Regions from separate parts of the Micromonospora aurantiaca ATCC 27029 genome, predicted to be linked through region 4. Evidence: riboswitches for the same ligand, from Rfam matches in the RefSeq annotation. Region 4 holds a riboswitch; each other region holds the start of a gene.
The links. Region 4 has a riboswitch for cyclic di-AMP ahead of MICAU_RS23530 (coiled-coil domain-containing protein). Riboswitches for the same ligand answer to the same signal wherever they lie in the genome.

Region 1 (7,531 bases), 2.3 Mb from region 4:
GGTTGCGCGCGATCGCCAGCAGCACGTGGCCGTGGTTGGTGAGGAAGGTCCAGTTACGGCGGCTCCCGTCCTCAACTGGTGTGGTCGCCATGGTGGTCATGCTATGGCCACGTCCGCCACCTGCCGAATCGGCGCGGTCCGGGGCGGGGCGCCGACGGGAAAGTATGAAATGCGTATCACGAATCTTGACGTGCCCCCAGGTGCGTGTGACCGTGGGTCGCGAGGCCGTTCGGCCTGGTGGTTCCCCAGGTAGACGAGGTGAGGGACATGACGCCGAGCACCCCGGAGCAGGCACTGACCGAACTGCGTGCCGGTAATCACCGGTTCGTCACGGGCGTCCCGCAGCATCCGAATCAGGACGCCGGGCACCGGGCGGCTGTGGCCGACGGCCAGCACCCGTTCGCGGTGATCGTCGGCTGCTCCGACTCGCGGCTCGCCGCCGAGATCATCTTCGACCGCGGTCTCGGTGACCTCTTCGTGGTGCGTACCGCCGGGCACACCGCCGGGCCGGAGGTGCTCGGCAGCGTCGAGTACGCCGTCACCGTGCTGGGCACCCCGCTCGTGGTGGTGCTCGGGCACGACTCCTGCGGCGCGGTCCAGGCCGCCCGGGAGGGGGTCCGGACCGGCGCCGCCCCGGCCGGGCACCTGGGCGCTGTGGTGGACGCGGTCTCGCCGAGCCTGTTGCGCGCCGCCCGCCAGGGGGTCGAGGACCTCGACGGCATCGTCGACGTCCACATCGCGCAGACCGTGGAGACGCTGCTGGCCCGGTCCGCCGTGCTGGCCGAGCGGGTGGCCGCCGGGCGGTGCACGGTGGTGGGCATGTCGTACCGGCTCGCCGGTGGCGAGGTGCGGACCGTGGCGCAGGCCCCGGCCCCGCTGCCCGCCCCGGCCGCGCCCGCCGACCCGGCGCTGGCCGGCTGATACGCACGGACGACGAAGAAGGGGCCGCCCGAGGGCGGCCCCTTCTCGTGGTGTCCGGGTCAGAGCATCGACATGTGGACGTGGTCGGTGTGGTTCGAGGGTCCGCTGTACGAACTCCAGCCGGTGGCCGGGAACCAGATCTGCCGGTTCCAGATGACGTAGTAGATGCCCAGCCGGTCGGCGTTGCGGATGAGGAAGGCGGCCACCTCGTTGCCGTACCGGCGGGTGTCGTTGTTGTGCCAGGGCGCGAAGCCGCTGTTCTGGAGCGACCAGTCGCACGCCTTGCCCTTGGGGTGCTCCCACGGCCCGCCGGGCCGGTAGCAGCCCACGAAGCGCTTGAAGCCCGCGCGCCGGACCTCCTTGTACGCGTGCAGCGTGCGCGGCGTGACGCAGCCCGAGGTGGTCGGGTCGTCCTCGCTGCACGACTCCGCCTTCCACCCGCCGTCGGCGGTGCGGCCGGGGCCGATCTTGGCGACCGGTGAGGTGGCGGAGACCAGGCCGCCGGTGAAGCCGAGACCGCCGACGAGCTTCAGCGCGCGCTCGGCCTGCACCTTCTCGCGCTCCATCGCGTTCTTCTGCTTCTCCTGCTCGCGCACCTCGGCGTCGAGCGCGATCTTGGCCTGCTCGGCGCGGGTCTTGACCGCGTTGATGGCGGCCAGGCGCTGCGCGTTGAGGAGGTTCAGCTCGTCCAGGGCGTTGACCCGGCGGACGAACGAGTCGGGTGAGTTGCTCTCCAGCAGCATGGCCATCGCGCCCATCCGGCCGGTCCGGTAGGACTGGGCAGCGAGCTGGTTGACCTGCGGGCTGAGCGCTTCGAGCTCGGCCTGTGCCGTCTTCACCTCGGCCGCCAGCCGCCGCTGGCGGTCCTGGGACTTGGCGAGCTTCGCCTTGGCCTGGAGGAAGGCCCGGTTGGCGGCGTCGATCGCCTCGGTGATGAGCGGCGGTTCGCCGTCCTCCTCGTGTCCCGAGGGGTTGCCGGGGGCCGCCGCGGTGGGGGCCGCGGTCGCCGGGGTCGGCCCGGCCAGCACGGCCAGCGAGGCCAGCACGGCCACCACGGGTGTCAGCCAGCGGCGCAGGGGTGCCGTCACAGTGTTCCCTTCCGTCGGCCGCCGACCGGGTTAGCTGACGGGTTCGGGACGGAAGTGGCCCCTACCGCTGTCGCGGATTCACCCCATGTACCTGGTTCCCCGGTTCGCCCGCAGGCGATTGGGCGGCGGCACCGCTGGCGCCGGTGCGCGCCTTCGGCGGTGACCGGCAGCGAGGTTACCTGACAGCACTCCTGAGGATCTACGTCCGGAAGCCGACCAATAGCGAGATTTCGCCGTGGCGCACCGTGACCAGCGTCGCGTTTGAAATCGATGGTCACGCTGCGGAGTGTCACCATGCGGCCTCCGTACTCTTCCCGCCGCCCAGGGCCTCCAGCGCGTCGTCGCGTCCGGCCGGCGGCCGGGCCGCGGGTGGCGCCGGCTCCGCGCCGCGCGAGCGCCGCCCGGCGGTGGTCACGATCGCGGCCAGTCCGGTCGTCAGCGGTACGGCGGCGATCAGGCCGAGCGTCGCCACCGCGCTGCGGACGATCTCCTGGGCGAGGAACTCGCTGGTGAGGATCTCACTCACCGGGCGGGAGTCGGCAACCAGGAGGAGCAGCAGCGGCAGCGAGGCGCCCGCGTACGCCAGCACGATGGTGTTGACGGTGGATGCGATGTGGGCCCGGCCGACCCGGGTCGCCGCCCGGTAGAGCTGCCGCCGGGACAGTCCGGGGTTGGCGTGCGCCAGTTCGGTGACGGTGGCCGCCTGGGTGACTGTGACGTCGTCCAGCACGCCCAGCGAGCCGATGATGATGCCGGCCAGCAGCAGCCCGTGCAGGTCCACGTCGCCCTGGAACATGGACAGCGTGGTGGCGTCCTCGCTGCCGAAGCCGGTCAGGTGGGTGGCGGACGTGGCGAGCAGGCCGAGCACGCCGGTGACCACCAGGCTGCCGAGCGTGCCGAGCACCGCGACCGACGTCTGCGCGGTGATCCCGTGGGTCAGGTAGAGCACCACGAACATGATCAACGCGGCGCCCACGATCGCGACCAGCAGCGGCGGCTGGCCGGCGCCGATGCCCGGCAGCACGAAGCCGAGGAGGATGGCGAAGCTGGCCACCAGGCCGCCGAGCGCGGCGAGCCCGCGCCACCGGCCGAACGCCACGATCGCGGCGGCGAACAGCACCATCAGCCAGATCAGCGGCGTGCCGCGCTGGTGCTCGGCGATGTTGTAGGACTTCACCGCCGGGTCGGCCGGGTCGGTCAGCTCGACCAGGACGACCTCGTCTCCGACCGCGACCCGGGGTGCGCCCGGCCCGGCCGGGATCGGCGTCTCGACCTGCCGGCCCGCGTCCGGGCCCTGCTCGGCGGTGACCGTCACCGTGCCGCAGGGGCCACCCCCGCCCTCCGGGGCCTCCGGGGTCGGCGGGCAGGGCTCGGTGACCACCCGGGTCACGGTGCCGTGGTAGCGGGGGACGTCAGCGCCGCCGACCGGCTCCCGGTCCTGCCCGGGCCAGAGCACCAGCGCCGCGATCACTGTGAGCGCGAACAGCGGCACCACCACGGCGACGAGCAGCCGTCGTACGCCCGGCGGCGCGGCGGGTGCGGGGCGGGTGTGGTCGGCACCCATGGCGTCTCTCCCAACGGTCGCGGCGACGCCTGGTCCGCCGGACCGGTCTGGTCACCCGGCCGGCGCGGACGTGTCGACCACGTCCGGGTCGTCGCCCGGCCATGGTAGACAGCCCGGCCGGCCGCTCCCGGGCGGCGCGACCGGTGACGCGCCCCGCTCGGGTCAGGCCAGGCCCGCCCGGCGCCGCCGGTACTCGTCCTCGTCGATCTCGCCGCGGGCGTACCGCTCGTCCAGGATGCGCCGGGCCGTCGTCGGGCCCAGATACTGCGGGCCGGTCCACCGCACGGCCGCCCAGACGAGCCCCGCCAGCACCCCGAGCACCAGCAGGGACCAGATCCACATCCAGCCCATCATCGGGCTCTGCCACATCATCGGGCCGCCCTCCGTCCGTCGCCGCGGGTCCGCCGGTCCGGCCTGCCCGCCACTTCGACGGTACGTCCGCCCGGGCGCGTCGGCACGGGTCGATGTGCCCTGGTCCTGAGGGCCGGAGGTCCCCGCTCAGCCGCGCTTCATCAGGCGCCCGACGGCGGCCATCATCTCGGTCGCCATCTCGTCGGCCCGGCCCTCGGCGGCGCCCTCGTGCATGCAGTGCCGGGCGTGGCCGTCGAGCAGGCCCAGGCCGACCTTGTCCAGCGCCGCCTGGATGGCCGAGATCTGGGTCAGCACGTCGATGCAGTAACGGTCGTCCTCGACCATCTTCTCGATGCCACGGACCTGGCCCTCGATCCGGCGGAGCCGGGCGAGGAGTTGGTCCTTGCTGGCGGTGTAGCCCCGGGTCGGGCTGGACGGCGCGGTCATGAAACCGAGGATAGCGTACCCCTCGGGGGTATGCTAACGTTCGGGACGTACCCCTGGGGGGTATCAGATCGGAGGGCGAGATGGAGACCACCTACCAGGTGAACGGCATGACCTGCGGGCACTGCGTCAACTCGGTGAGCACCGAGCTGAGCGCACTTCCGGGCGTCACCGACGTCCAGGTCGACCTGGCCGGCGGCCGGGTCACCGTCACCAGTCAGAACCCGCTGGACGTGGACACGGTCCGCGCGGCGGTCGACGAGGCCGGTTACGACCTCGTCGGTGTGTGACGGGTCCGGCGGACCCGCGACAACCGAGGAGACACCATGAACACGGCGACGAAGCTCAGCGGCTTCGCGCTCGGCCTCGTGGCGGTGTTCGGCGCGGCGTACGGGATCGGCAACCTGACCGATCCCGTCGCCCCGGCCGCCGAGACCCGACACGACGACACCGACAGCGACCACGGGGCCGGCGACACCGGCCACGGTGACGAGAGCCAGGCGGGCGGCGCCTCCGCGCACCTGCCCGGCGGGCTGCTCGTCTCCGAGCGCGGCTACACGTTCCAGCCCGCCGGCGCCCCGGCCGGGCAGTTCGCCTTCCGGATCACCGGCCCGGACGGCGCGCCGGTCACCCGCTTCGAGGTGGCCCACGACAAGCGCATGCACCTGATCGTCGCCCGCCGGGACCTCTCCGGGTTCCGGCACGTCCATCCGGAGATGACCGGCGACGGCACCTGGCGGGTCGCCTCACCGCTCGGCGGCCCCGGCGTCTGGCGGGCGTTCGCCGACTTCACCCCCGAAGGCGGCGAGCCGCTGACCCTCGGCCTGGACGTCACGGTCCCCGGCGAGCTGACCGCCCGGCCGCTGCCGGCACCGGCGACCAGCACCACCGTCGACGGCTACACGGTCACCCTGACCGGCACGCCGGAGCCGGGCCGCACCAGCCGGCTCACGCTCTCCGTCAGCCGTGACGGGCGGCCGGTCACCGACCTCGCGCCCTACCTCGGCGCGTACGGGCACCTGGTGGCGCTGCGGCAGGGCGACCTGGCGTACCTGCACGTGCACCCGGAGGGCACGCCCGGCGACGGGCGCACACCGGCCGGGCCGGCGATCACGTTCGCCGCCGAGGTGCCCTCGGCCGGGGCGTACCGTCTCTACCTGGACTTCCGGCACGGCGACGCGGTGCACACCGCCGAGTTCACCGTCCTGGCCGGCGACCAGACCGCGCCGGTGCCCACCGCGCCGGCACCCACCACCGCACCGACCCCGGACGCCGGACACGGCACCCCGGGTCACGGGCACAGTTGAGCGCCGGAGGTGCCGCGATGACTGCCACGGGAAAGGCGCTGCCCACCGCGCCGAACCTGATCGAACTGGCGATCGGCGGGATGACCTGCGCGTCCTGCGCCGCCCGGATCGAGAAGAAGCTCAACCGGATGGACGGCGTCGAGGCGACGGTGAACTACGCCACCGAGAAGGCCACCGTCCGGTACGCCGACGACATCGCGCCGGCCGACCTGATCGCCACCGTCGAGAAGACCGGCTACACCGCTGTGGTGCCGCCGCCGCCCGAGCAGGCGGAGGCGGCAGCGGCCGGGGAGCCGGTGGACGAGCTGCGCACCGCGCGTACCCGGCTCTGGGTCTCCGCCGTGCTCACCTTGCCGGTGATCGTGCTCGCCATGGTTCCGGCCTGGCAGTTCGACTACTGGCAGTGGGCCTCGCTCACCCTGGCCGCCCCGGTGGTGGTCTGGGGCGGGCTGCCGTTCCACCGCGCCGCGCTGATCAACCTGCGGCACGGCGCGGCGACCATGGACACGCTCGTCTCGCTCGGCACGCTGGCCGCGTTCGGCTGGTCGCTCTGGGCGCTGTTCCTCGGCGACGCCGGCATGCCCGGGATGAAGCACCCGTTCAGCCTCGACATCACCCGCGGCGACGGTGCCGGCAACATCTACCTGGAGGCCGCCGCCGGGGTGACCGTGTTCATCCTGGCCGGGCGGTACTTCGAGGCGCGCTCCAAGCGCACCGCCGGGTCGGCGCTGCGCGCCCTGCTCGAACTCGGCGCCAAGGACGTGGCGGTGCTGCGCGACGGGCAGGAGACCCGGATCCCGGTCGGCCGGCTCGCGGTCGGGGACCGGTTCGTGGTCCGGCCCGGCGAGAAGATCGCCACGGACGGTGTGGTCGAGGAGGGCACGTCCGCAGTCGACGCCAGCATGCTCACCGGCGAGTCGGTGCCGGTCGAGGTGGGCCAGGGCGACGCCGTGGTCGGCGCCACGGTGAACGCGGGCGGCCGCCTGGTGGTCCGCGCCACCCGGGTCGGCGGGGACACCCAGCTCGCCCAGATGGCGCGACTCGTGGAGCAGGCACAGACCGGCAAGGCGGCGGTGCAGCGGCTCGCCGACCGGATCTCCGGCGTCTTCGTGCCGATCGTGATCGCGCTGGCCGCCGGCACGCTCGGCTGGTGGCTCGGCACCGGCTCCGGGCCGACCGCCGCGTTCACCGCCGCGGTGGCCGTCCTGATCATCGCCTGCCCGTGCGCGCTCGGCCTGGCCACCCCGACCGCGCTGCTCGTCGGCACCGGGCGGGGCGCGCAGCTCGGCGTGCTGATCAAGGGGCCGGAGGTGCTGGAGTCCACCCGCCGGGTCGACACAGTGGTGCTGGACAAGACCGGTACCGTCACCACCGGCCGGATGGCGCTGGCCGAGGTGCTGCCCGCCGACGGCGAGGACGCCGACGAACTGCTCCGGGTGGCCGGTGCGCTGGAGGCCGCCTCCGAGCACCCGATCGCGCGGGCCGTCGCCGAAGCCGCGGCCGAGGCCGGACCGCTGCCTCCGGTCGGCGAGTTCGCCAACGCCGAAGGGCTGGGCGTGACCGGCACCGTCGACGGCCGGACCGTGGTGGTCGGCCGGGCCCGGCTGCTGCGGGAGCGGGGTCTCGACGTACCCGAGGAGGTCGAGCGGGCCGCGACCGGCGCGGAGGCCGCCGGGCGGACGGCGATCCTGGCCGGCTGGGACGGGCGGGCCCGGGGCGTGCTCGCGGTGGCCGACGCGGTGAAGCCGACCAGCCGGGCTGCTGTCGCGCGGCTGCGTGAGCTGGGCCTGAAGCCGGTGCTGCTCACCGGCGACAACACCACTGTGGCGAAGGCGGTGGCGGCCGAGGTCGGCATC
Region 2 (7,531 bases), 1.8 Mb from region 4:
TCGTGGTTGCCGTAGTCGCCCGGGTCGTCGCTGAGCTGCTCGTACGGCGCGGGGATCCACTCGCAGGCCAGCCGCACCGGGCACTCCAGCCCGTCCGGTCGCTCGGCGTTGCGCAGGCCCAGGCGGGCCAGCCGGGAACGGTCCGGCTTCGCGGCGGTGGCGGCGAGCGTGACCCGCTGGCCGTCGTCGGTGGTCCGGCTGGCGCCCTGGCCGAGTTGGTCGTAGACCTCGTCGGCGAAGGCCGCCGCGGCGTCGGAGGTGTCCGCGCCGGAGTACCGGGCCACCGCGCCGTACCAGGCCGCCGGGTCGGTGCCGGCGCCGACCGGCCCACCCAGAGCCTTCTGGTACGACGCCAGCAGCGCGGCGCCACCGCGGATGTTCGCGGCCGGCTCGGTGCGCAGCGTGCCCGCGTCGAGCCCGGTGAGCGCGGCGGCGGCGTCGAGCGTCTGGAGCGAGGCCGGCGGCAGCGGGGTCTCCCGCTTCGGTGCGGCCGCGGTGGCCGGATCGAGCTTCAGCGGCCGGGAGTCGTCGCCGCGCGGGTCCTCGTCCTCGTCGACGTGGGCGCTGCCCGGCATGGCGAGGATGTGCGCGGCGTCGGTCAGGTGCATCGGGCCGTAGCCGCCGCTGGTGCTCGGCTGCCCGGTGTGGGTGTCCCAGCGGGACTCCAGATAGGAGACACCGAGCAGCACGTTCTGCGGTACGCCGTACTCGGCCGCGGCGGCGGCGTATTGTTGTTGCCGGTCGCTCGCGGGCGCGGACGTGTCCGGCGCGGCTGTCACCGGGCCGGTCGTCGCCAGCGCGGTGGCTGTCGCCACTGCGGCGGCGAGCAGTATCCGTCTGCCCGACGGCGGGGCGGAGAGGTGCATCGAACCTCCTGGACAGGGATGGGGGTCACTGCGTTTCCACCCTCACTCCGCACACCCGCGAGGGTCAATACCTTTCCAGTGAGTAATCAGCCTTGAAAGAAAATTTCACCTCCGACCGAGGTGCGGCGCCTCATCGCGTACGGAGTGTCACGGCGCTGGAAGTTGCGGATCGATAACGGTGGTCCCTACTCTGGTGAATCGTCGGCCGCACGTCTCACCGTCCAACCCGGTCGGTGACGGTCCGACACCGCCGAGTCGCCTCCGGGCGAGCCGGGGAACCAGGTACCTGGGGTGAATCCGCAGCGATGCGGTAGGGCGGCTCCCTTCCCGCCCGAATCCGTCAGCTAACCCGGTAGGCGGTACGGAAGAAGGAGTACGGACGCCCGGTGGCACTCCATGCCCCGCGGCCGTCGTCGAGCCGGTCGGTCGACCGGTCCACGGCTGTGCCGCGTACCCGCTGGTCCCGCTTCACCACAGCCCTCGCCGCTCTCGTCGGCACCGCAGTCATCCTGACCGGCGGCGCCACGGCGGCACACGCCGAACCCTCGGTCGCCGAGATCGAGGCGCAGATCGACCGCGACTGGAACAAACTCGAACCGGTCATCGAACAGGTCAACGCCGTACGCGAGCAGCTCGCCGCGCGGCGCAAGCAGGCCGACGCGCTCGGCCGGCAGATCGCACCCCTCCAGGCCCGGGTGGACGCCGCGCTCGGCCAGGTCGGCGGACTCGCCGCCGACGCCTACAAGGGTGACAACCTCTCCACCGTCAACGCGCTGCTGGGCAGCCGCTCACCCGGTGACCTGGTCAACGGCCTGGAACTGCTCGACCGCTTCGCGCACCGCCAGCACGAGCAGGTGCGCTCCGTCGCCGCGCTGCGCGACGAACTGGCGGCGAAGAAGAAGCCGCTGGACGAGATGATCGCCGGACTGGCGCGTACCGAGGCCCAGCTCGCGGCGAAGAAGAAGCAGATCGACGCCGAGATCGCCCGGCTGCAGAAGCTGCGGCTCAAGGTGTACGGCAACGGTGGCGGCGGCCCGCTGCGCCCGGCGCCCTGCCCCGCCGGTTACCCCGGTGGCGCTGCCGGAGCGGCGGTCAAGTTCGCCTGCGCCCAGATCGGCAAGATCTACGTGTGGGGCGCGGCCGGGCCGGATCACTTCGACTGCTCGGGCCTGACCCTGGCGGCCTGGGCCAAGGGCGGTGTCTCGCTGCCGCACAACGCGCGCCAGCAGCACGGCATGACGAAGCGGGTGAGCCGGGCCGAGCTGCGCGCCGGTGACCTCGTCTTCTACTACAGCGACCTGCACCACGTGGCGATGTACGTGGGCGACGGCTGGGTGGTGCACGCCTCCCAGTCCGGCAAGCCGATCACCATGAAGCGGGTCGACGACGGCGACATCAACAGCTACGGCCGGGTGTAAGGAAGGGCCCCCTCTTAACGCCTCCGGTAGAGGAGGGGGCCCTTATTAACAACTGTGGGCGCCGTCAGCGGGTCGGCCAGGTGCGCCAGCTCTGCCAGGACCGGCTCGGCGTCGGTCCGCGCTGCCCCTGGTAACGCGAGCCGTAGACGGCCGAGCCGTACGGGTGCTCGGCCGGCGAGGAGAGCCGGAAGATGCAGAGCTGGCCGATCTTCATGCCCGGCCAGAGCGTGATCGGCAGGTTCGCCACGTTCGACAGCTCCAGCGTGACGTGACCGGAGAAACCCGGGTCGATGAAGCCGGCGGTCGAGTGGGTCAGCAGCCCCAGTCGCCCGAGGCTCGACTTGCCCTCCAGCCGGCCGGCGAGCTGGTCACCCAGCGAGATCACCTCAAGGGTGGAGGCGAGCACGAACTCGCCCGGGTGCAGCACGAACGGCTGCCCCTCCGGCACCTCCACCATCGAGGTCAGGTCGTCCTGCTGGATCGACGGGTCGATGTGCGTGTAGAGGTGGTTGTTGAAGACCCGGAACAGCCGGTCCAGGCGTACGTCGATGCTCGACGGCTGCACCAACGTGGGCTCGAAGGGCTCCAGCGCGAGCGTGCCGGCCTTGATCTCGGAGACCAGGTCGCGGTCGGAGAGCAGCATCGGAACACCATAGCGACAGGTGCCGGTGACCTGCGTGTCGCACTACATCTTCGTACACGTGTTCGATAGAGTGTCCACATGGCTTCCTGGTCCGAATTCGCCGCCGACGAGCCCCGCCTCGCCGACGAGATCCGCCTCCTGATGCAGCAGTACGGGCCGGGCTTCGGCTACCTCGCCACGGTCCGCGCCGACGGCGGCCCCCGGGTCCACCCGGTCTCCCCGGTGTTCACCGCCGACGGCCTCTGGTGCTTCGTCATCGACTCGCCGAAGCGCCGCGACCTCGAACGCGACGGCCGCTACGCGCTGCACTCGTTCCCGCCGGAGGAGAGCGACGACGAGGCGTACGTGGCAGGCCGCGCCCGGCCGGTGACCGACCCCGCCACGGTGGCCCGGCTGGCCCGGATCGGCCGCGCGTCGCCGCAGGGCGACTGGCGGCTGTTCGAGTTCACCGTCGAGGCGGCGATGCTGACGCGGCGCGACCCGGTGGGGCAGCCCGGCGCCGCTCCGCCGCAGGTGCGGGTCTGGCTCGATCCGCGCGGGGCCGAACCCGCCCGGCGTGACCCGCTCGCCGCCGAAGGGCGGCGTGGCCGGCACGGCTTCGACACCCGCCGCCCGGCCGCCTGACCCGGCCCACGACGAAACGGTGCCGGCCCCGTCCGAGGACAGGGCCGGCACCGGTACGCGGTACGACGGTCAGGCTGCGCGGTAGGCGTTCCACGCGGTGAGCATGCGGCTCGCCTGGCCGGCGGTGAACTGGTACATGCAGGAGTCGTACGTGTAGTCCATGAAGTTGGTGATCGGGTCCTTGCCGGCGGTCGAGCAGGTGTCGCGGCCGGTCGGGCACTGGTACGCCGGGGACGCCTCGGCCGGGGTGTCGGAGACGCTGTCGCCCGAGCCGGAGCAGCCGCCCTGGAAGGTGTGGTAGAGGTTCAGCCAGTGGCCGACCTCGTGGGTGCCGGTGTCACCCTGGTTGTAGTTGGTCGCGGTGCCGCCGGGCAGCGACTCGTTCAGCACGACCACGCCGTCCATCTTGTCCAGCGTCCGCTTCGGGAACGTCGCCCAGCCCAGCAGGCCGTTGCTCAGCTCGCCGAGGTAGATGTTCAGCGTGTTCTTGCCGCCCTCACGCAGCGAGGTCTTCATCGAGCGCTCGGCGGAGGAGCCCTGCACGATCGGGTACCACGACGGGTTCGTCACCCGGTTGATCTTCGTGAGCTGGAACCCGAAAGCGGTGGCGGCGCCGCCGGTCGAGCCCGCGTACGACTGGTTCAGCACGGTGATCTGCTGGTTGATCATCGAGTCGGTGATGTTGCCACCGGCCCGGGTGCTGTTCTCCTGGATGACGTGCACGACGACCGGGATGGTCACGGTGGCCAGCGGGGCGACGGCGCCGGTCCGGAAGCTTGCCCGCTCGCGCTGCGCGGCGGCGAGGTCGGCCTCACGGTCACGGACCTGCTTGGCGGTCAGGTGGTTGGGGTCGAGCTTGGCGTTGCCGCCCTTCGCGACGCGCGCGTTCGCGTGTTCGTCGGCGTGGGCGTCGGCCGGCTCGGCGCAGACGCCGGCCGGGGCGGCCGAGAAGGCCGAAGCAGCGGGGACGACGCCGACGGCGGCGGTGCTGAGCAGCAGCGCGAGGGTCGACGTCGCGACACCGGCGGTACGCCGGGTCAGCAGGTTGGGACGGAGTCCCATGGGCCCACCTCTTTCTGACGGCGTGCCAGGGGGTGTGTCACGCCGGTTCGGAAACGTGGGGCAGACGTTACATCCCATCGACGCATTTGAGAACGCCCATACGTTGTCGACGTTAGTGCTTGATCCACTCCAGTTCGGGGAGGTGGCGGGGTCAACCGCCCGCCGATGCCGCCACCTCGCCGAAGTGGCGCGCGGGCACCTGGATGCACAGGGGTGGTGACCTTCAGGTAGAGTGGTGCCGCCTGCGGGTGTAGTTCAATGGCAGAACATCAGCTTCCCAAGCTGACAGTGCGGGTTCGATTCCCGTCACCCGCTCCAGCGCGAAGGCCCTGATCAGGACGAGAGTCCCGAGTCAGGGCCTTCGATATTCAGTGGCCAGCCAGCACGACCGGTGTCATTAGCGTGCCGTCACGGTCCGGCCGAGGGCTGCGGCGGTTCCCCCTGGTTGGCCGTACCGGTCGTGGTCTCCGGCTGCGGGCCCTGCTGGGCGCCGCCTGCGCCGTCGGCGTCTCGGGCTACAAGCAGAGTGACCCCACGGATGCCGCGCTCGATGATCCGCCAGGGCAGAAGCACGTCCCCCAAGCTCTTGATATCGAACGCCTTGATGATCTGCGGAGCCTGCCCAACGAGAACCTCCCCGTTGGGGAGGCGGGCCATCGCGTAGCAAAAGACGAGCCAGGTGTTACGTAGTTGTGCTGACGAGGGGGCATGCGACAGCTGGGCCCGAGGCCGGGCGCGAGGCCACTGCTTGTCGGCCGTCGTCGGTACGATCGCGCGATCCCCATCTGTTGATCAACGGAGAGAACCGTGCAACTGCGCCTGAAGTACGCGCCCGTGCCGGAGAACGCAGCCCGGTTCGCGGGCGACATCGTGGTGTCAGCGGCCCAGGTCAGCGGTGTGCACCTGGACTACACGCCGGACAGCCTGGCGGCCGTGGACGCCATCCTCGACGGCTTTCGGGCCGAGGGCCTCGCCGCTGGACAGGTGGCAGAGACTCTCTTCGGCTTCGGTTGCTATGTCGGCGAGGTGCTGACCCGGCATGCGGGTGGACGGTGGCGCGCAACGACGGCAGACGAACTGGCCGTCGTCGGATGGCCCATGGTGGTCGAGCTCGCCGGGCAGGGCTGGTGCAATCCGATCGCGAAGGCCTTCAAGCGCCTGGAGAACGGTCCGGAGGACAGCCTTCGGTACTTCTATGCCGTGTTCGCACCGGGCGGCGCCCGCTAGCGAGGGCGCGTAGCGCTGATCTCGCCCCCACCGTCGACGGGTCGACTGACACAATGCGGCGTGCGCTCGCGTCTACGGTTGATCAGGGTGACGACGACTGCGGTCCAGGTACGGGAGACGGCCACCGTCGACCTGCCGACGAGCGCGGAGGCGGCCTTCGGCTTCATGGAGGATCCGGCGTCGTTGGAGGTGCTGGACGACTCGATTGAGATCGGCGTCACTCTGCCCGGACCGAAGGGAGTCGGCGAGATCCAGGCGTTCGTGCATCGGAGCCCCGACGGTCGACTGGGGATCATGCACGAGGTCGTCGAGGTCGAACCGGGACGTCGTGCCGTCACCCGTACGTTGACTTCCGGATACTCCAGCGGCGGCGTGCTCACGGTTGTGCCGCTCGGGCCCGACTCGTGCTGTCTCACCCAGGAGTTCTGGGCGGAGCTTCCGGCAGGCGTACTGGTGGGGGTTGATGCGCAGTTGCGCCACGAGTACCGGACGTGGCTCGCGGTAGTGGTGCCGGACCTTCGCGCGGTAAGGCTGCTGATTGAAAGCAGCGCTACTTGGGCTGATCGCCGTTCGAGAGCTGAGCGGCGTGGTCGACAAAGGACGTGAGGTGCGCCGACTTGGCAGCAGAGCTGACGCGGGACGAGGCCATCGCCCTCGTCGAGCGGATCATGAGTGTCGACTACGCGGACGATGGTGAGCTGGGCGGCTGGCTGGACCAACTTGAGCGAGACCTCGCCTGCCCAGGCGGCTACGTCTCCAACCTGATCTACTGGAGCGACCCCGAGTTGACGGCTGTCGAGGTGGTTGACCGAGCCTTGGCCTACCAGCCGCTCCAGATGCGGTCCACGCCATGGACGTAGCCGTCGCGAGGGCTCCCACCGCTTGTGATGCCACGAGCATTCGGCGCGCCGTCGCGAGGGCTATTTGTCCCACCGATCGGCGTAGGGCAGGGCGAGCAGGCCAATGTAATCAAGCACGTCGCTCGACGCGTTGTGTTCCCGTAGTGGGGTCGGCGCATGTCGTATCACCCACAGCGACAGCGCGGCGCCCCACGTGTCCTCCTTGTGCCAACTCGACCAGGGGAGCCTGTCGACCACCAGGTCGTCCACCCACTCCTCCACGGCCGTGACCAGCCGTCGTCGGGCCACCGCGTCGGCCAGCGACTCCGTCCAGACAGCCAACCACGGGGTGAGCTTGCCGGTGATCTCGGCGATGAGTTCCAGGGCCTCGTGAGCGGGCACCTTCGCATCGGGCTCGACCAGGGCATGCAGCCACCAGGCGTCCAGGAACTCCCGCAGAGCGTCCCGCTGCCCCTTGGGCCATTCCTGCCAGCGGGCGGTGGTGAACAAGTACCCGAGGCTCTCCATCCCGGCCATGGGCATCACTCGGCCGGCCACGAGGCTCCTGGTCAGTTGGGGCAGGATCCGGCGTAGCAGCGGGCCGGGATAGCGCCAGTCAGTGGCCCAGTACGTGCGACGGAGCAGGTCCTCGTCGAGCGGCACGTCCGGCGTCTTCAGCAGTGCCAGTTCCTCCGCGCTGCCCCAGTGGCACTCGCAGTTGGACTCCTGCCGGTGCGCCGTCATGCCCTGGAACGTGGCGGCCGCACCCGCCAGCGCCTTCTCCAGGAGGTCGCTTACCTCAGTCCGATCGGGGATCATGGCGAATCCGCCTTCGAGGACTCCGGAGGCGTA
Region 3 (7,531 bases), 3.1 Mb from region 4:
CAACCGCGCCGACGCGCTGGTCTCCGACGTGTCAGGGGTCATCTCCGACTGGCTCTACTCCGGCAAGCCGTACGCGGTCACCGACACCGGCGCCGACGGCGAGCACTTCGTCGAGCGGTTCCCGCTCGCGGCGTCCGGCTACGTGCTGCGGCGTGACATGTCCAACGTGGACGAGGTGCTCACCGACCTGCTGGACGCCGACCCGAAGGCGGCACAGCGCTGGGCGGCGCGGACCCGCTACCTGGGCGACTTCCCCGCCGACGCCTACGCCGAGGCGTTCCTGTCCGCCGCCCGCCGCGAGCTGGAACCCGACTGGGCGGTCCCTGGGCCGCGCGCGGCCGGCTAGAAACGCGAGCCGGCCCGTCGCGGGCCGGCTCGCCCCCGCTCAGAGGTACGGGTCGAGCAGGGCGAGCACCGCCGCCGGGTCCTCGACGTGCGCGTTGTGGCCCAGCCCGGGCAGCGTGGCCACCGGCACGGCCCAGTTCCTTGAGCTGCGCGTCGGTCACCATCGGGTCCAGCTCGCCCCGGGCCAGCAGCACCGGCACATCGGTGGCGGCCAGCAGCACCGGCAGCCGGGGCTCCCCGACCGCGAACGCCGCCGGGTCCATGGCGAGCCGCCAGCGGCCGTCCTCCCGCCGCAGCCCCGCCTCCACCACCGGATGATCCGGGGCGAACAGCCCGGCGAGCCCGGACACGCGCAGGTAGCGGCGGGCCGCCTCGTCACGGGTGGCGAACCAGGTGACCGGCCGGGCGGCCAGTTCCGCCGACTTCGCCAGCTCGGCCGGGGACCAGACCGCCTTGATGCCGAGCCCGACCACCGTGTCGACCGGAAGCCCTCGCTGCCGGGCCGCGAGCGCCAGCGCCACCACCCCGCCGAGCGAGTGCCCGAGCAGCACCAGCCGGTCCTCGGGGCCGAGCCGGACCGGGCCGAGCCCGTCGACCACGCGCTGGGCCAGGGCCTCGAACGAGTAGCCGTCGAGCGGCGGCGACCAGCCGTGACCCGCCAGGTCGGGGGCGAGCCAGCGGCCGGGCCAGCGGCGTTCCAGCAGCGGCGCCCAGGGCAGCCACACCTCGCCTGTGGCACCCATGCCGTGCAGGAGAATCAGGTGCCGCTTCCCCGTCGCATCGCCCATTGGCGCAGTCTGCCACCGCCCGCCCCGGACACGCGAGACCGAACCCGCCGACCCGCCCCACCCTCGCCCCGGCTCGCCCACACCCCGCCCCCGGTCCGCCCTCGCCCCCGCCCCGTCCTCGCCCCCGCGCGCGGCCCTCGCCCCTGGCGCCCCCTCGCCCCGGCTCCGGCCGCCCACACTCCGCCCTCACCGTCGATCTTGGAGTTGTGGCACCTTTCATAGCGGGCGAGCCGGACAAACTGGGCGCCAAAAGTCCAAGATCGGCGCGCCAAGGCGGCGTGAGGGCCGCGCCAGGGCCGGGCGGGGCGAGGGCGAGGGGCGAGGCGGGGACGGGGGCGAGGGCGGGCGAGACGGGGAAGGCCGGCACCCCGGGTGGGGTGCCGGCCTTCGGGGCTGGCGGGACGGTCAGGCGGAGTAGCCGCGGCTGGCGATCCAGTGCGCCAGGTCGATCGTGGTGATCCAGTACGAGGGCAGCGACGGGTCGGCCGAGTCGGCGATCCGCACGGTCCGGCCGTCGTCCTTGTAGCCGACCACCGCGACGTAGTGGCCGCCCGGGAACGAGTGCCAGCCGCCGTTGGTGTCGGTGGCCGTACCGGCGACGTTCGCGACGACCCCGCGGCCGTTGGTGATCGCCTCGACCACGTCGGCCTGGAGGCGGTCCATCTGCGCCGGGGTGGCCGAGCCGGGAATCATGCGGGTCCGGTACGGGTTGCCCTTGACCTGCTGGTTGAGCACACGGGTGGTGTCCTCGGCCGAGTTGGTGCCCATCTCGGTGGTGCCGAGGGGGCCGGCGAGCGCGTCCTGGCTGCGCTCGATGCCGGCGGCGCTGAGCGCGTTGCGCACGGCGGCCGGGCCGCAGTAGAAGTAGTTGATCTGCGCCTGGTAGTCGTAGTCGAGCGACTTGCTCGACGGCGGCTTCGGCTTGGCCTTGGGCGTGGTGTCCGGGTCGGCAGCGGCCTTCGCGGACGGGGAGGCGCTCGGCGACGCGCTGGGCGTGGCGGAGGCGCTGGGCGATGCCTGCGGTACGGCGATGCGGGCCTCGCTGCGGCTGGCGGGCTGCTCGCCGAGGCGGGCGGCGCCGAGGTCGGCGACCGCGGCGGTGTTCTCCTGGACCGGGGCGTCGTCACCGGCGGTGGCGACGGTGCCGGCGCCGGCGGCCAGCACGAGCGCGGCGGCCGATCCGGCGATGATCTGGTACGGGCGTTCGGTGACGATCCGTCGCAGCTGACGCTTCAGGTGGTGCTTCACGAAATCCTCCACGGGGCGTGAGCGGCACACGCCGGCCCGGCACGCGGAGGAACTCACACGTGCTGGCGGGGCCGGATGGCCGGGGGATCGGGAACGCCCGTGATGCCGGGCGCCCAGGGGGCGGTTGCCGATCGCGCGTCAGGCGCGCGCGGTCACCGCTTCGCCGTGGAGGCGGGAGACGATCGAGGGGTGGGCACGCGGGGTACTCCTTCCGTGGCCGCCGACCGGGTTAGCTGACGGATTCGGGCGGGAAGTACGCCCTACCGCGGGCCGTGGGCTCGCGGATTCACCCCGATGGTGCTCATGGGTCCCCGGTTCGTGGAACACGATTAGGCGGGTCGGTGCGGCGTCGCCGTCGGCGATCGATTACCGCATCGGACGCGCCGACACTACCGGTGGGTATGTCCCCTGCCAAGCGCTCCCACCTGCGTAAACGTGATCCGTGGTAACGGATTTCGGAACACCCGGTTACTGACTTCACTCAATGGGACAAGCAGTTTCGACGGCGCCTGGCGGCGGAAAGCGGACAGACGGCGACCACCCGGCCCGCAATCGCGATACTCGATGACCCGCTCTGCGCCCGGCGCCCGTTTCGGCGGCCAGGGTGACCGGGCTCACCACGTTCCGGGTAACGATTCGGTCGAGACGGCCGTCTCAGCCGACCCGGGCCGGACGCCACCGCGCGTTCCGGACCGTCGCGGGCACCGGCGAGGCGCTCGCCGTCGCGCTCCGGTACGCCGGGGCGGGCCGCAGCGCCACTGTGGCCGCGTACGCCTCGGCGGCGAGCGTCCGGGCGGCCTCGGCGGCCAGTTCCGCGTCCCGCCAGGCCGCCCGCTCCCGCGCGGCGGCGCTCTCCCATCCGGCCCGGCGCCCGTCCCTGACGGTGCGGGCCAGCACGATCTCCTGCTCGGCCGGGTGCCGGCGCGGATCCCACCCGTTGCGGCGCGCCAGCACGTCGGCGAGCTGACGGGCGGTCAGGTCGCCCCGCCAGTGCGCCGTCATGGCGGCGTGGCGCAGCCAGCGCTCCCGGGCCGCGTACTCCGCAGGGGTTCGTGGCGTGCGCGGCGCGGCCAGCGCGGCGGCGCCGGCGAGGCGGCGGGCGGCGGCGTCCGCCTCGTCGTACGCGGTCCAGGCCCGGTCCGCCTCGTCCTGCGCGGCCAGCCACTGCTCCCGGCGGCGACGGGCCGTCTGGGCGGCCCCGGCGGCGGCCACCGCCACCTCCTCGGCGTACCGGGTCAGGTCGTCGCGGCGGGCGACGTCGGCGTCGGCCGGCTCGGGGGCGGTCTCCGGCGCGGGGTCGCGTTCGGGCCGGGCGACGAGCGCGGCGAGCAGGCCCAAGGCGAGCAGCAGGAGGAAGGACCAGATGGCGGCGGCCTCGGGCACGGAGGTGAGGAAGTGGTACAGAGCGGTCTGCGACATGGTCGGCACCTCACGGGAAGGACCTGGCGGGAGGACCCGCACGACCTCGCCGGGGCGGGCCGGTGGAGGGCCGCCGGGGCGGGTGCGGGGATGACGTGCGGTGGGTGCGGAGAACGGGCGCGGCCCGTGAGCGGGTCAGCGGGCGGGCGGTGCCCGCGGGCCGGCCGGTGCGACGGCCCGTCCGGCCGGGACCGGCTCCACGACGGCCGGGGCGGCCGCCCGGGGCGCGGGCGCCGGAACCCCGGCGGGAGCGGCCTGCCGCTCGGCCACGCGGTCGGCCTCCGGCCGCGTCGCGGTCGAGGCGCCGGTGACCGTGTACGTCGAGGCGGCGACCGCCGGAGCCGGGGCGGCAGCGGCGACACCGGCCGGCAGCGTGGCGGCGCCGAACGAACAGGCGACGACCACGGCGAGACTGGCGAGCATCCGGGCGGTCCAGCGCGCCACCCACCACACGGGGCAGGTGAGCGCGATCGGAAGCACGGGTACAAATTACCGCCGATCCCCCACGAACGCACCGCCGCACGGCGTGTCGCGGATCGACCGGCGGACGTGTGCGCGTGTCAGTCCGGGCGACGCCGCCCGGCGTACTCGATGTCCTCGGCCGGACCGGTGACGGGCCTCGCGCCGCCGTCGGCGGCCGGGCTGGTGGCGGCCTCGGCGGGCTCGCGCGGACCCGGCACGGCCGGTGCGCGCGACGCCGCGCGGGCCCGGCGGGACGGGCCGAGCAGGCGCATCATCGGTGTCTCCACCCAGCGGTGCAGCGCGGCGGCCAGCGCGAGCGTGACCACCAGGAAGCCGAGCACCGCGACCGGGCCGCGCCAGCCGGGCAGCCCGGTCCCCCAGTGCCCGGTCAGCCGCAGCACTGTGACCATGACGAGCACGTGCACCAGGTAGAAGGCGAACGAGACCTCACCGAGCCAGACCATCGCCCGGGACCGCCAGGGGGTGGGGCGGCCGCGCACGTCGGCGTCCGCCGCGGCGGCGATGACCAGCAGGTACGCGACAGCGAGCAGCGCCGCCCAGAACTCGGCCGGGATCCACAGCGCGGCGATCACCCAGGTGGCGACGAAGATCCCGGTGGCGGCGGCGAGGTTCGGTCCGCGCCAGCGGTGCCGGCGCATCAGCTCGGCGGCGGCCACGCCCATCCAGAACTCCAGCGACCGGGTCACCGGGAAGATCTGGGTGAACCACCACCGCTGCTCCTCCGGCACGAGCTGCTGGCCGGGCCACAGCGCCAGGATGAGCAGTGGTGCCGCGACCAGCACGGTCCGCAGCACGCCGGTACGGGCCCGGCGCAGCCACGGCACCACGAGCGGCAGGCACAGGTAGAAGGCCAGCTCGCAGGAGAGCGACCAGCTCACGTTGTTGACGCTGTAGAAGTAGCCGCCCAGCGGGATCCATGCCTGGACCAGGAAGAAGTTGGCGATCGCGGCCCACGGCACGACCGGGTCGGCGAACCAGGCCGCTACGGCCAGCGCCGCGACGAACGTCACCACGTGGTTCGGGTAGATCTTGGCGAACCGGCGGCGCAGGAACGTCCACGCGCGCTCCCCGTCCCGGTACGACCAGACCAGCACGAACCCGCTGAGGATGAAGAAGAACTCGACGCCGGACAGGCCCAGGCTGAACGCCTTGTCGACCAGGGGCTTCAGGTGCGGCTCGGCGACGATCCCCATGGTCCCGGCGTGGAAGCCGAAGACCAGCAGCGCGGCCACCCACCGCAATCCGGTCAGCGACGGCAGTCGCGGGGCACGGGTGACGGTCGGCGCGCTGGTCATTCCGGGCACCCTACCCCGGGGAACCGGGACGTTCCCGGCGAGCCGACGTCCGCTCGGCTCCGCTCGGGCGGCGGATAGGATTTCCGTTCTGCACGCGCGGGCACCCACCCGGCTCCCGCCCGCACGCCGTGCCGTACGGAAGGTGAGCGAACCGGATGCACCAGCGGATCCTGCTCCGCGCCCGCAAGGGCCCGTTCGACGTCCTCACGCCCGAGGAGACGTTCGCCGGCAACTGGATCGGGGACAACAGCGGCAACCTGGTCTTCAGCCACGCCGCACACAAGCTGCTCGCCACCTCCACGGCCGAGATCACACCGACACGCACCCCGGCCGACCCGCGTCTCGCCGACGAGATCAACGAGCGGCACGACGTGTTCGTCGTACCGCTGGCGAACGCGTTCCGGCGCAGCTTCGTGCACCGCCTGACGCCGCTGACCCGGCTGATCGAACGGCTGAAGATCCCGGTGGTGGTGCTCGGCGTCGGCGTGCAGACGAACGTCGACGGCGACCGCGAGTACCTGCGGCCGATCGACGAGCCGGTCCGCGCGTTCTGCAAGGCCGTGCTGGACCGGTCGCACAGCATCGGCGTACGCGGCGAGGTGACCGAGAGCTACCTCAACGCGCTGGGCTTCTCCGCCGTGGAGCAGATCGGCTGCCCGTCGATGTTCCTGCACGGCGACACGTTCCAGCTGGAGAAGAGCCGCCCGGAGCTGACCGCCGACTCGAAGGTCGCACTGACCATCTCCCCGTACGTCCGCTCGATGGCCGCGGTGGTCCGCCACCACCAGGAGCGCTACCCGAACCTCTGCTACGTGCCGCAGGACCTGCGCACGCTCGGCACCCTGCTCTACGGCGACGCGCCCGAGCACCGGGGCCAGAGCAGCGACATCCCGCTGCACACCTCGCACCCGCTGTTCGCCGAGGACAAGGTGCGCATGTTCGTCGACCCGTGGACCTGGATGTCGCACCTGTCCGGGTACGACTTCGCGTTCGGCACCCGCATCCACGGCACCATCACCGCGCTCGTGGCGGGCACGCCCGGCTACCTGTTCGCGCACGACTCGCGCACCCTGGAACTGGCCCGCTACTTCGGCATCCCGCACCGGATCATGCGGGACGTGCCGGCCGACGTGGACGCCGCCGACCTCTACGCGGAGGCCGACTACACAGCGCTCAACGACGGCCACAAGGCCCGCTTCGAGACCATCACCGCGTTCCTACGCAAGCACGACCTCGGCACCTCGTTCGCCGACGGCGACAGCGCCGCGCGCTTCGACAGGCAGGTCGGCGAGACGGTGTTCCCGCCGGCCGTCCGGCCCGCCGCCGCCACCACGCCGGCCGAACTGCTGACCCGCATCGAACGGCTGCGCGACGAGAACGCCACGCTCACCGCCACCATCGACGCGCTGCGCTCGCAGCAGCTCCGGGAGCGGATCAAGCAGGCCGTCCCGGGCAAGGTCCGCCGGATGCTGCGGCGCTGATCGTCGTACGCCTGTTCGAGAGCGGGGTACGATCGGCTGCGTGTCCGACGCGTACCAGCCCTCGATGCTCGACCTGGCCGAGCAGGGCCCGACCCTGGGCCCGCTCGCCGGGGCGCTGCGCCGGCACGAACTGAGCCGGGGCGCCTGGGTCGATCACCTGCCCGGCTGGGTGCGCGGCTCCGACGAGGTGCTCGACACGCTGCGCCACGACGTGCCCTGGCGGGCCGAACGCCGGACCATGTACGACACCGAGGTCGACGTGCCCCGGCTGCTCTGCTGGTACGCCGCCGGCCGGCCGCTGCCGCACCCGGTACTCACCGCGGCCCGGGACGCGCTCACCCGGCACTACGCGCCCGAACTGGGCGAGCCGTTCGTCACCGCCGGCATGTGCCTCTACCGCGACGGGCGCGACAGCGTGGCCTGGCACGGCGACACCCTGGGCCGCTCCGCGCACACCGACACCATGGTGGCG
Region 4 (7,531 bases):
CGCGACGGCGATCTCCGGGTCATCCCGTCCGGCCCCGGTGTCGATCCGGACGGCGAGGTCGTTGGCGACCGCGCGGACCCGGGCGACCCGGTGCGCGGCCCGTTCGGCGGCCCACTTCTTGGCGTAGCTGTCCACCCGGCCGGTGAGCGTCACCACGCCCTCGGTGACGGTCACCCCGATCTCGTCCGGGCCGACCCGCGGCTCCCAGGTCAGCTCGTCGAGCACGGCGGACTGGATGTCCCGGTCGGTACGCGTGATCGTGTCGGTGGCCATCCGGCTCCCCCTCCCGTCGATCGCGGCGCGGGCACGTGGTCCCGCACCCGCGATCCTGCGCGCGCCCCGGGTGAGCGGGCCTCACCCGGGGCGGGTGAGGCAGCACGACGGCCGCTCCCGGGAGTCCCGGGGGCGGCCGTCGTCGTGTCGTACGGGCGGGTCAGCCGTCCAGGCCGGCCGGCGAGTTCGGCCGGTCCACGTCCACGAACTCGATCTCGTCCGCGGCCCGGTCCCGGCTGCCGGCGGCGCGCGCCGCGGTGCCGGCGGCCCAGCCGATCGCCGCGCCCGCCAGCGCCGCCGCGATCAGCAGCGTCCAGGGCAGGGCGGGCCGGCGGCCGGCGAGCGCGTCGAAGGCGAGGGACGCCCGGCGGCGTGCCTCGTCGGCGGCGGAGCCGACCAGGTCGGTGGCGTCGTCGGCCAGGCCGGAGGAGCTGCGGCGGGCGGTCCGGGTGGCGTCGCGCACGCTGTCACCGGCGGAACCGGCGGCGGAGAGCAGGTTCTGCCACGCCTGGTCGGCGACCCGCTCGGCCTTGCCCCGGCGGTCCAGCAGGTTGGATCCGAACATCGTTCTACCTCCTCGGGTGCCGAAGGCCGGCGGCCACTTCGGACTCCGGTGTCCATCCGGCGGGTTCACTGTCTCGGGCAGTGCCCCACCGGGGCGCGTGGCAAACCACGCCGTGGTTCCCGGCCGTGAGCAGCGAACGGGACGAACCACCCGAACGCGCCGGGACCGGTGCCCACGGGACGTGCGTGCGCCCGCTACCCTGGTCGGCGGATCGGCGGGCCCGCCCGGTCGCACGGTTGGCCGCGACCCGCCATACAGGGGAAACTGGAACCCGGAGGTCCGGATTGGGTACGCCCAGGTGTGCCCAGTTCGCGAATTGCTCATCCCGGGGGGTGGCGACCGGGCCGTTGGAGGAATACTCTCGGTCGCGGCCCGCGTACTGATGAGGCGCCCGTCATGGGCGAGTGGAGGTGCTCGCGTGAGCCTGTCGATCGTGAAGTCGGTGCGGCCGGGTGGTGTCGTCCAGATCGCGCCCCGTGGGGAGATCGACGTCGACACCGCGTACGAGGTGCGGGAAGCGATCGCCGAAGTGCTCGCCAAGGGCCGTCCCTCGCGAATCGAGCTGAACATGCGGCTCGTCACGTTCATCGACTCGGTCGGCATCAGCGCCATGGTCGCCGGCTTCCAGACCTGCGAGGTCAGCGGCGTCAAGCTCGTGGTCACCGAGCCGAGCCGGTTCGTGCACCGGCAGCTCTGGGTGACCGGCCTGCTCGGCCTGTTCGGCGCGCCCGAGCCGTGGTTCGCCGACGACACCCCCGAGGTGCTGCCCGGCGCCTGAGCGCGCCGTTCACACCCCCTGCAGCCAGGGGACTTTCTACCCGTTGCCAGTCCGGCGTCGGTACGGGACGATCGTCGCGACGCACGACGGCGAGGGGGCCCGCTTGCAGAGCAGCGACAGCTTCAGCTACACCGTGCAGGCCCGGTGCACCCGGGCCGAAGCGGTGGCGCTACTGGGTGACCTGAGTCGCCAGGGCGAGCTGCATCCGCTGATCGTCCGGGTCCGGAAGCTGCCGGCCCGGCCGGGCGCGCTGGCCAGCTACGCGATCACCGACCGGCTGCAACTCGGCCCGCTGCACTTCCCGGTCACGTACCAGGCGGACGTGCTGATCGCCGGCGAGGACGAGGTCGTCACAGTGGCGCGTCAGCAGCCCGCGACGACGGTCCGCAACCACACCCGGCTGCGCGACGAGCCGGACGGCACGGTACGCATCGACGTGGAGATCACGCTCACCGCTCCGGCGCCACTGTTCGGGTACGCGTTCCGCCAGGCCCGGGCGGCTCACCTGGGCCTGGCGGCTCGTCTCGGAGCGACCCTGGAGGGCCGGCCGGCCTGATCCGGCCGGCCCTCTCGGGGCGCGCTCAGTACACCGACAGGTGCACGTGGTTGGTGTGGTCGCTGGACGGGTCGCCGTTGCCGCCGCTGTACGACTTCCACCCGCTGCTGGGCAGCCAGATCTGCTTGAACCAGATCACGTAGAGCACGGCGAGCGGGTCGGCGTTGCGCACGAAGTACGCGGCCAGGTTGTTGCCGTACGTCCGGTCACCGCCGGTGGCCACGCCGCCGAAGCCGTTCTTCTGCGCGGCGAAGTCGCAGGCCCGCCCCTTCGGGTGCTCACCAGAGCCGCTGGGCCGGTGGCACGAGACGTACCGGGTGAAGCCCGCCGCCTTGGCCTGTTGCAGCGCGTGCAGCGTGCGCGGGGTGATGCAGCCGTTCGCCGGGGTCGGGTCGTTGACGCTGCACGACTCCGACGGCCAGGAGCCGTCCGAGTTGCGCGGTGCCGGCTTCGCGTTCTTGCTGGAGGTGCCCTGGACGCTGCCACCGCCGCTGCTGCTGCGCGAGGCCCGGTCGTTCGCCACCTCCAGGGCGCGCTCGGCCTGCTCCTTGCGCTTGGCCATCACCGTCACCTGCTTGCGCTGCTCGCGGATCTCTCCGTCGAGCTGGGCGCGGGTGCGGGTGGCCTCGTCCCGGGTGGTGATCAGGTCGCGCAGCGTACGGTCCTCGTGCGCGGCGACCTGCTCCAGCGCGGCGGCCCGGTCCATGAAGCCCTCCGGGCTGCTGCTGCCGAGCAGCGCCCCGGCGGTCCCCAGACGGCCGTTGCGGTACGCCACGGCGGCGATCTCGCCGACCTTGGCGTCGCGTACGGCCAGCTCGGCGCCGACCGTCTTGAGTTGTTCGTTCAGCTGCTTCTGGCGGCTCACCGACCGGTTCAGCGCGGCTTTCGCCTCCAGCCAGCCCTTGCTGGCCGCGTCGAGCTGGGCACGCAGTTCGGGCGTGCCACCCTCGTCGTCGCCGGGCGCTGCGGCGAGCAGGCCGGTCACCGGCGCCGCCGAGGCGGGGGAGACCGGAACGGTCGCGACGCCGAGGGTCAGCGTCGCGACGAGCAGGGCCGCCAACCGGGCGGCCGTCCGTCGTACAGGTGCCACTGGGGGCATTCACACGTCCTTCCGTCAACGCCGACCGGGTTAGCTGACGGGTTCGGGACGGAAGATCCCTACCGCTGACGCGGATGCACCCCACGTACGTGGTTCCCCGGCTCGTCCCTGCGGACGATTAGGCGACGGCCGCCCCACCGGGGCCGGGTGGCGCCCGCGGGTGCGGCCGCGACCGAGACTACCGGCGCTGCCCGGGCACGGCTCCGTGGAGCAGTGCCACTAGGCGGGGCAAAACCGGCATAAGACTACATTAGCCACAGTGATTTAAGTGTGTCCTAATCACCACTCGGTCTGTCCGCACACTCCGGCGGACGCTCCGGGTTCGACCTGCAACGTGGCGTGATCGATGGAGAAGTCCTCGTGCAGGGCGGCCCGCGCGGCGGCCAGCACCACGCCCGGGTCCACGCCCGGATCGGTGGTCAGGTGCGCCGAGGCCACCTCCATGCCCGAGGTGAGCGTCCAGACGTGCAGGTCGTGCACCTCGGCCACGCCCGGTACGGCGGCCAGCCGGTCGTGCACGGCGGTGACCTGCAGGTGCTCCGGCGCGGCCTGCACCAGGATGCGCAGCGCGGCCCGGCCGAGCCGCCAGGTGCGCGGCAGGATGAACAGGCCGATGCCGACGGCGACCAGCGGGTCCGCCCACCACCAGTCGGTCGCCGCGATGACCAGCGCGGCGGCGATCACGCCGAGCGAGCCGAGCAGGTCGCCGAGCACCTCCAGGTACGCCCCGCGCAGGTTGATGCTCTCCTTCGACCCGGCGCGCAGCAGCGCGAACGCGACGATGTTGGCGAGCAGGCCGAGCACCGCCACCACGAGCATCGGGCCGGCCAGCACCTCCGGCGGCTCGCCGAACCGGCGTACCGCCTCGACCAGGACGTAGATGGCGACGGCGCCGAGCAGCACGGCGTTGGCGAGGGCGGCGAGCACCTCCAGCCGGTAGAGCCCGAACGTGCGCTGCGGGTCGGTGCCGGCGCGGCGGGTCGCGGTGATCGCGGCGAGGGCCATGCCGATGCCGAGGACGTCGGTGAACATGTGCCCGGCGTCGGAGAGCAGCGCCAGCGAGCCGGTCGTGAAGGCGGCCACCGCCTCGACCACCATCAGGGCGGCGAGCAGCGCGAAGGCGGCCCAGAGGCGGCCCCGGTGGCGGTGCGCCGCGTTGGTCACCGCGCCGCTGTGGTCATGACCTGCGCCCACGCCAACACCCTTCCTGCCCCGTACCGGCCAGGCCCAATGTATGTTCACATCGCTATGTATGCAACTGAACGATGGGTGACAGCCGGGTCACGGTCGGGTGTCCGTCAGGAGGGGTCGAGCGTGGTGAGACGCTGGGTGGCCCGGGACAGCGCCACGTAGAGCGTGCGGACACCCGAGCCGGGGTCGGCCCGGATCTCGCTCGGCGCCACCAGCACCACGCCGTCGTACTCCATGCCCTTGGCCTGGAGGCTGGTCACCACCTGGAGGCGGCCCGGGCCGAGCCCGCCCAGCCAGCCGGCCACCTCGTCCCGGCGCGGCACCGGCGTGATCACGCCGACGGTGCCCTCCACCTGCGCGAGCAGCGCCTCGGCCGCCTCGACGGTGGCCGCCGGCAGGTCGGCGGCGGGCACCGTGCGCTCGACCGGCGGCACGCCGGTGGACCGCACCGCGTCGGGCAGCGGCAGGTCCGGGTAGAGCCGGCGGATCTCCGCCGCCGCCACCGCGAAGATCTCCGCCGAGTTGCGGTAGTTGGTGGTCAGCTCGTAGCGGTGCCGCTTGCGCCGGCCCAGCGCCTGGTCCCGGGCCCGGTCCAGCTCCTGCGGGTCGCCGGTCCAGGCGGTCTGCGCCGGGTCGCCGACCACCGTCCAGGACGCCAGCCGCCCGCGCCGGCCGACCATCCGCCACTGCATCGGCGAGACGTCCTGCGACTCGTCCACCACCACGTGCGCGTAGTCGCGGTAGTCGTCCGGACGCTCCCGCGCCGCCGCGCGGGCGGCGCGCTGCCGATCGGCGTACGTGCTCAGCTCGCGCACGCCACCGGCGAGCTGGTACGGGTCGCGCTTGGGGCGGGCCCGCCGCACCGGCTTGCCGAGCAGCGCGTCCAGCTCGTCCAGCAGCGCGATGTCGGCCACCGTCAGCCCTTCGGTCGCGAGGCTCCGGTACGCGTCGCCGAGCAGCCGGATCTCCGCCGAGGAGAGGATCCCACCGGCGTAGCGGCGCAGCCGGTCCGGGCGGGCCAGCCAGTCCAGCACGTGCCTCGGGTGCAGCCGGGGCCACCAGGCCTTGAGGAACTCGCGGAACTCCGGCCGCTCGATGATCTCGTCCTCGAACGCGGGCTGCTCCGGCAGCCGGCCCACCCGCAGCGTGCGGGCCTGCGTGTAGAGCGCGGCGAGCACCGCGTCGAACGCCGCCCGGCGTACCTCGTTGCGGCGCGCCCCACGGGCCAGCGTCCGGTCCCGGATCGCGTCCAGCGCGGGGCGTTCCAGGCGCAGCAGCTCGCCCCGGTAGAGCAGGCGCAGCTCGGCGGGGGAGTCCGGCACCGCGTCGCGTACCGCGCGTTCCAGCACCCGGCGCATCCGCAGCGACCCCTTCACCGCCGCCACGTCCGGCGGGTCGGTCCGGGACGCGGACAGGCCGGGGAACAGCGAGCCCAGCGAGTGCAGCGTGGCGGTCTCCTCGCCCAGCGACGGCAGCACCGAGGCGATGTACTCGACGAACACACCGGACGGGCCGACCACCAGGATGCCGCCGCCGGCGTACCGGGCCCGGTCGGAGTAGAGCAGGTACGCGGCCCGGTGCAGCGCCACCGCCGTCTTCCCGGTACCGGGGCCGCCGGAGACGATCGTGACGCCGTTGCCGGGGGAACGGATCGCCTCGTCCTGCTCGCGCTGGATGGTGGCGACGATGTCGCGCATGCCCCGGCCGGTGGCCCGGGACAGCGTGGCAAGCAGCGCCCCGTCACCGACCACCGCCATGTCCGGCGGCGCGGCCTCCGGGTCCAGCAGGTCGTCCTCGATCCGGGTGACCTTCTCGGACGCGGACTGGATCGTGCGCCGGCGCACCACACCGCGCGGCTCGGCGGGCGTGGCCTGGTAGAACGCGGCGGCGGCGGGTGCCCGCCAGTCCACCACCAGCGTCTCCGCGTCCACGCCCCGCACGCCGAGACGGCCGACGTGCAGCACCTGCCCGGTACGCAGGTCCAGCCGGCCGAACACCAGCCCCTCGTGCTCGGCGTCCAGCACGTGCCGGCGCTGGGCGGCGTGGAAGACCATCGCGTCCCGCTCGACCAGCGCACCGAAGTTGCCGACCCGGGCCAGCCGGTAGCCCTCCCGCTCGGCGTCGGCCGCCGACCGGCGCAGTTCGGCCAGCCGGGCGTACACCCGGTCGAGGTGGCGCTGCTCGGCGGCGATCTCCCGGTCCAGCGTGGTCTGGTCGGTCAACGCGGATGCTCCTGTGTTCGGAGGGCACGACGGGCTGAATGAGGGTACGGGCCGCCGGCAACCGGCACGCCGGGGCATGCCGCGCACGTGGCGTACGTCAGTGCCGCTCGCGAGCGGAGACGCTCAGAGGCGGGTCGCCGGGCGGCCGGCCAGCACCCGGTCCAGCACGCCGGCGAGGGCGGCGTTCACCTCGTCGGGGCGCTCCATCATGAGCATGTGCCCGGCACCCGGGCAGACGGTCAGCTCCGTGGTGGGCAGCGCCGCCGCGATCGACTCGGCGCAGGGCGGCGGGGTGAGCCGGTCCCGGTCCCCGACCAGCGCGGCGGCCGGCAGCCCGCCGAGCGCGGCGAGCGTCTCCAGCCGGTGCTGGGCGCCGATCGAGGCGCGGAAACCGCCGATCGAGCGCAGCGTGGCCCGGGCCACCGCTGAGGTGACCAGCCGGATGTCGGCCGGGTCGCAGCGGTCGCCGAACAGCATCCAGCGGATGCTCGGGCGCAGCGCGCGCAGCAGCGCGTGCGGGGGCCGCCAGCCGCCGCAGCGGGCCAGCACCCCGGCGCCTGTGGTCTCGGCCAGGCGGATCAGCCGGGTGATCCGGGGGGAGAGGCCGTACGCGGTGTGCGTGTGCCCCTCGGCGGTGGTGGAGACGAAGACCAGCCCGGCGGTACGCGCGGCGAACCGGCCGGGGTGCCGGTGGGCGTACTCCATCACCGTCATCCCGCCCATCGAGTGCCCGACCAGGACGATCGGACCGGACGGGACGATCTCGTCGATCACCGCCGCCAGGTCGTCACCGAGCTGCGCGAGGGTGGCGTCGCGCAGCGCCAGGCAGCTCGACCGGCCGTGGCCG

Region 1: another riboswitch for cyclic di-AMP. It lies ahead of MICAU_RS02860 (coiled-coil domain-containing protein); the one in region 4 lies ahead of MICAU_RS23530 (coiled-coil domain-containing protein).
Region 2: another riboswitch for cyclic di-AMP. It lies ahead of MICAU_RS00565 (C40 family peptidase); the one in region 4 lies ahead of MICAU_RS23530 (coiled-coil domain-containing protein).
Region 3: another riboswitch for cyclic di-AMP. It lies ahead of MICAU_RS10385 (C39 family peptidase); the one in region 4 lies ahead of MICAU_RS23530 (coiled-coil domain-containing protein).

What each region holds. Positions count from the first base shown of each region.
Region 1 covers NC_014391.1:574,579-582,109, forward strand. The annotation lists gene MICAU_RS02850 (helix-turn-helix transcriptional regulator) at 1-100, opposite strand, end outside; gene MICAU_RS02855 (carbonic anhydrase) at 268-921, shown strand; gene MICAU_RS02860 (coiled-coil domain-containing protein) at 981-2,009, opposite strand; cyclic di-AMP (ydaO/yuaA leader) riboswitch at 2,014-2,144, opposite strand; gene MICAU_RS02865 (YibE/F family protein) at 2,299-3,573, opposite strand; gene MICAU_RS02870 (SHOCT domain-containing protein) at 3,736-3,945, opposite strand; gene MICAU_RS02875 (metal-sensitive transcriptional regulator) at 4,072-4,371, opposite strand; gene MICAU_RS02880 (heavy-metal-associated domain-containing protein) at 4,452-4,658, shown strand; gene MICAU_RS02885 (DUF8832 domain-containing protein) at 4,695-5,675, shown strand; gene MICAU_RS02890 (heavy metal translocating P-type ATPase) at 5,693-7,531, shown strand, end outside.
Region 2 covers NC_014391.1:115,749-123,279, forward strand. The annotation lists gene MICAU_RS00560 (N-acetylmuramoyl-L-alanine amidase) at 1-866, opposite strand, end outside; cyclic di-AMP (ydaO/yuaA leader) riboswitch at 1,105-1,239, shown strand; gene MICAU_RS00565 (C40 family peptidase) at 1,253-2,284, shown strand; gene dcd (dCTP deaminase) at 2,349-2,927, opposite strand; gene MICAU_RS00575 (pyridoxamine 5'-phosphate oxidase family protein) at 3,006-3,551, shown strand; gene MICAU_RS00580 (zinc metalloprotease) at 3,621-4,613, opposite strand; tRNA gene MICAU_RS00585 (tRNA-Gly) at 4,858-4,931, shown strand; gene MICAU_RS00595 (hypothetical protein) at 5,421-5,840, shown strand; gene MICAU_RS00600 (SRPBCC family protein) at 5,928-6,446, shown strand; gene MICAU_RS00605 (bacteriocin immunity protein) at 6,458-6,700, shown strand; gene MICAU_RS00610 (hypothetical protein) at 6,761-7,498, opposite strand.
Region 3 covers NC_014391.1:2,193,301-2,200,831, reverse strand. The annotation lists gene MICAU_RS10395 (CDP-glycerol glycerophosphotransferase family protein) at 1-346, shown strand, start outside; partial or broken gene MICAU_RS10390 (alpha/beta fold hydrolase) at 552-1,088, opposite strand; gene MICAU_RS10385 (C39 family peptidase) at 1,539-2,381, opposite strand; cyclic di-AMP (ydaO/yuaA leader) riboswitch at 2,585-2,727, opposite strand; gene MICAU_RS10380 (hypothetical protein) at 3,036-3,800, opposite strand; gene MICAU_RS10375 (hypothetical protein) at 3,936-4,280, opposite strand; gene MICAU_RS10370 (acyltransferase family protein) at 4,361-5,578, opposite strand; gene MICAU_RS10365 (polysaccharide pyruvyl transferase family protein) at 5,734-7,059, shown strand; gene MICAU_RS10360 (alpha-ketoglutarate-dependent dioxygenase AlkB) at 7,100-7,531, shown strand, end outside.
Region 4 covers NC_014391.1:5,336,017-5,343,547, reverse strand. The annotation lists gene MICAU_RS23550 (BON domain-containing protein) at 1-273, opposite strand, end outside; gene MICAU_RS23545 (hypothetical protein) at 434-838, opposite strand; gene MICAU_RS23540 (STAS domain-containing protein) at 1,257-1,616, shown strand; gene MICAU_RS23535 (SRPBCC family protein) at 1,720-2,172, shown strand; gene MICAU_RS23530 (coiled-coil domain-containing protein) at 2,198-3,271, opposite strand; cyclic di-AMP (ydaO/yuaA leader) riboswitch at 3,276-3,406, opposite strand; gene MICAU_RS23525 (cation diffusion facilitator family transporter) at 3,551-4,465, opposite strand; gene MICAU_RS23520 (HelD family protein) at 4,570-6,684, opposite strand; gene MICAU_RS23515 (alpha/beta fold hydrolase) at 6,808-7,531, opposite strand, start outside.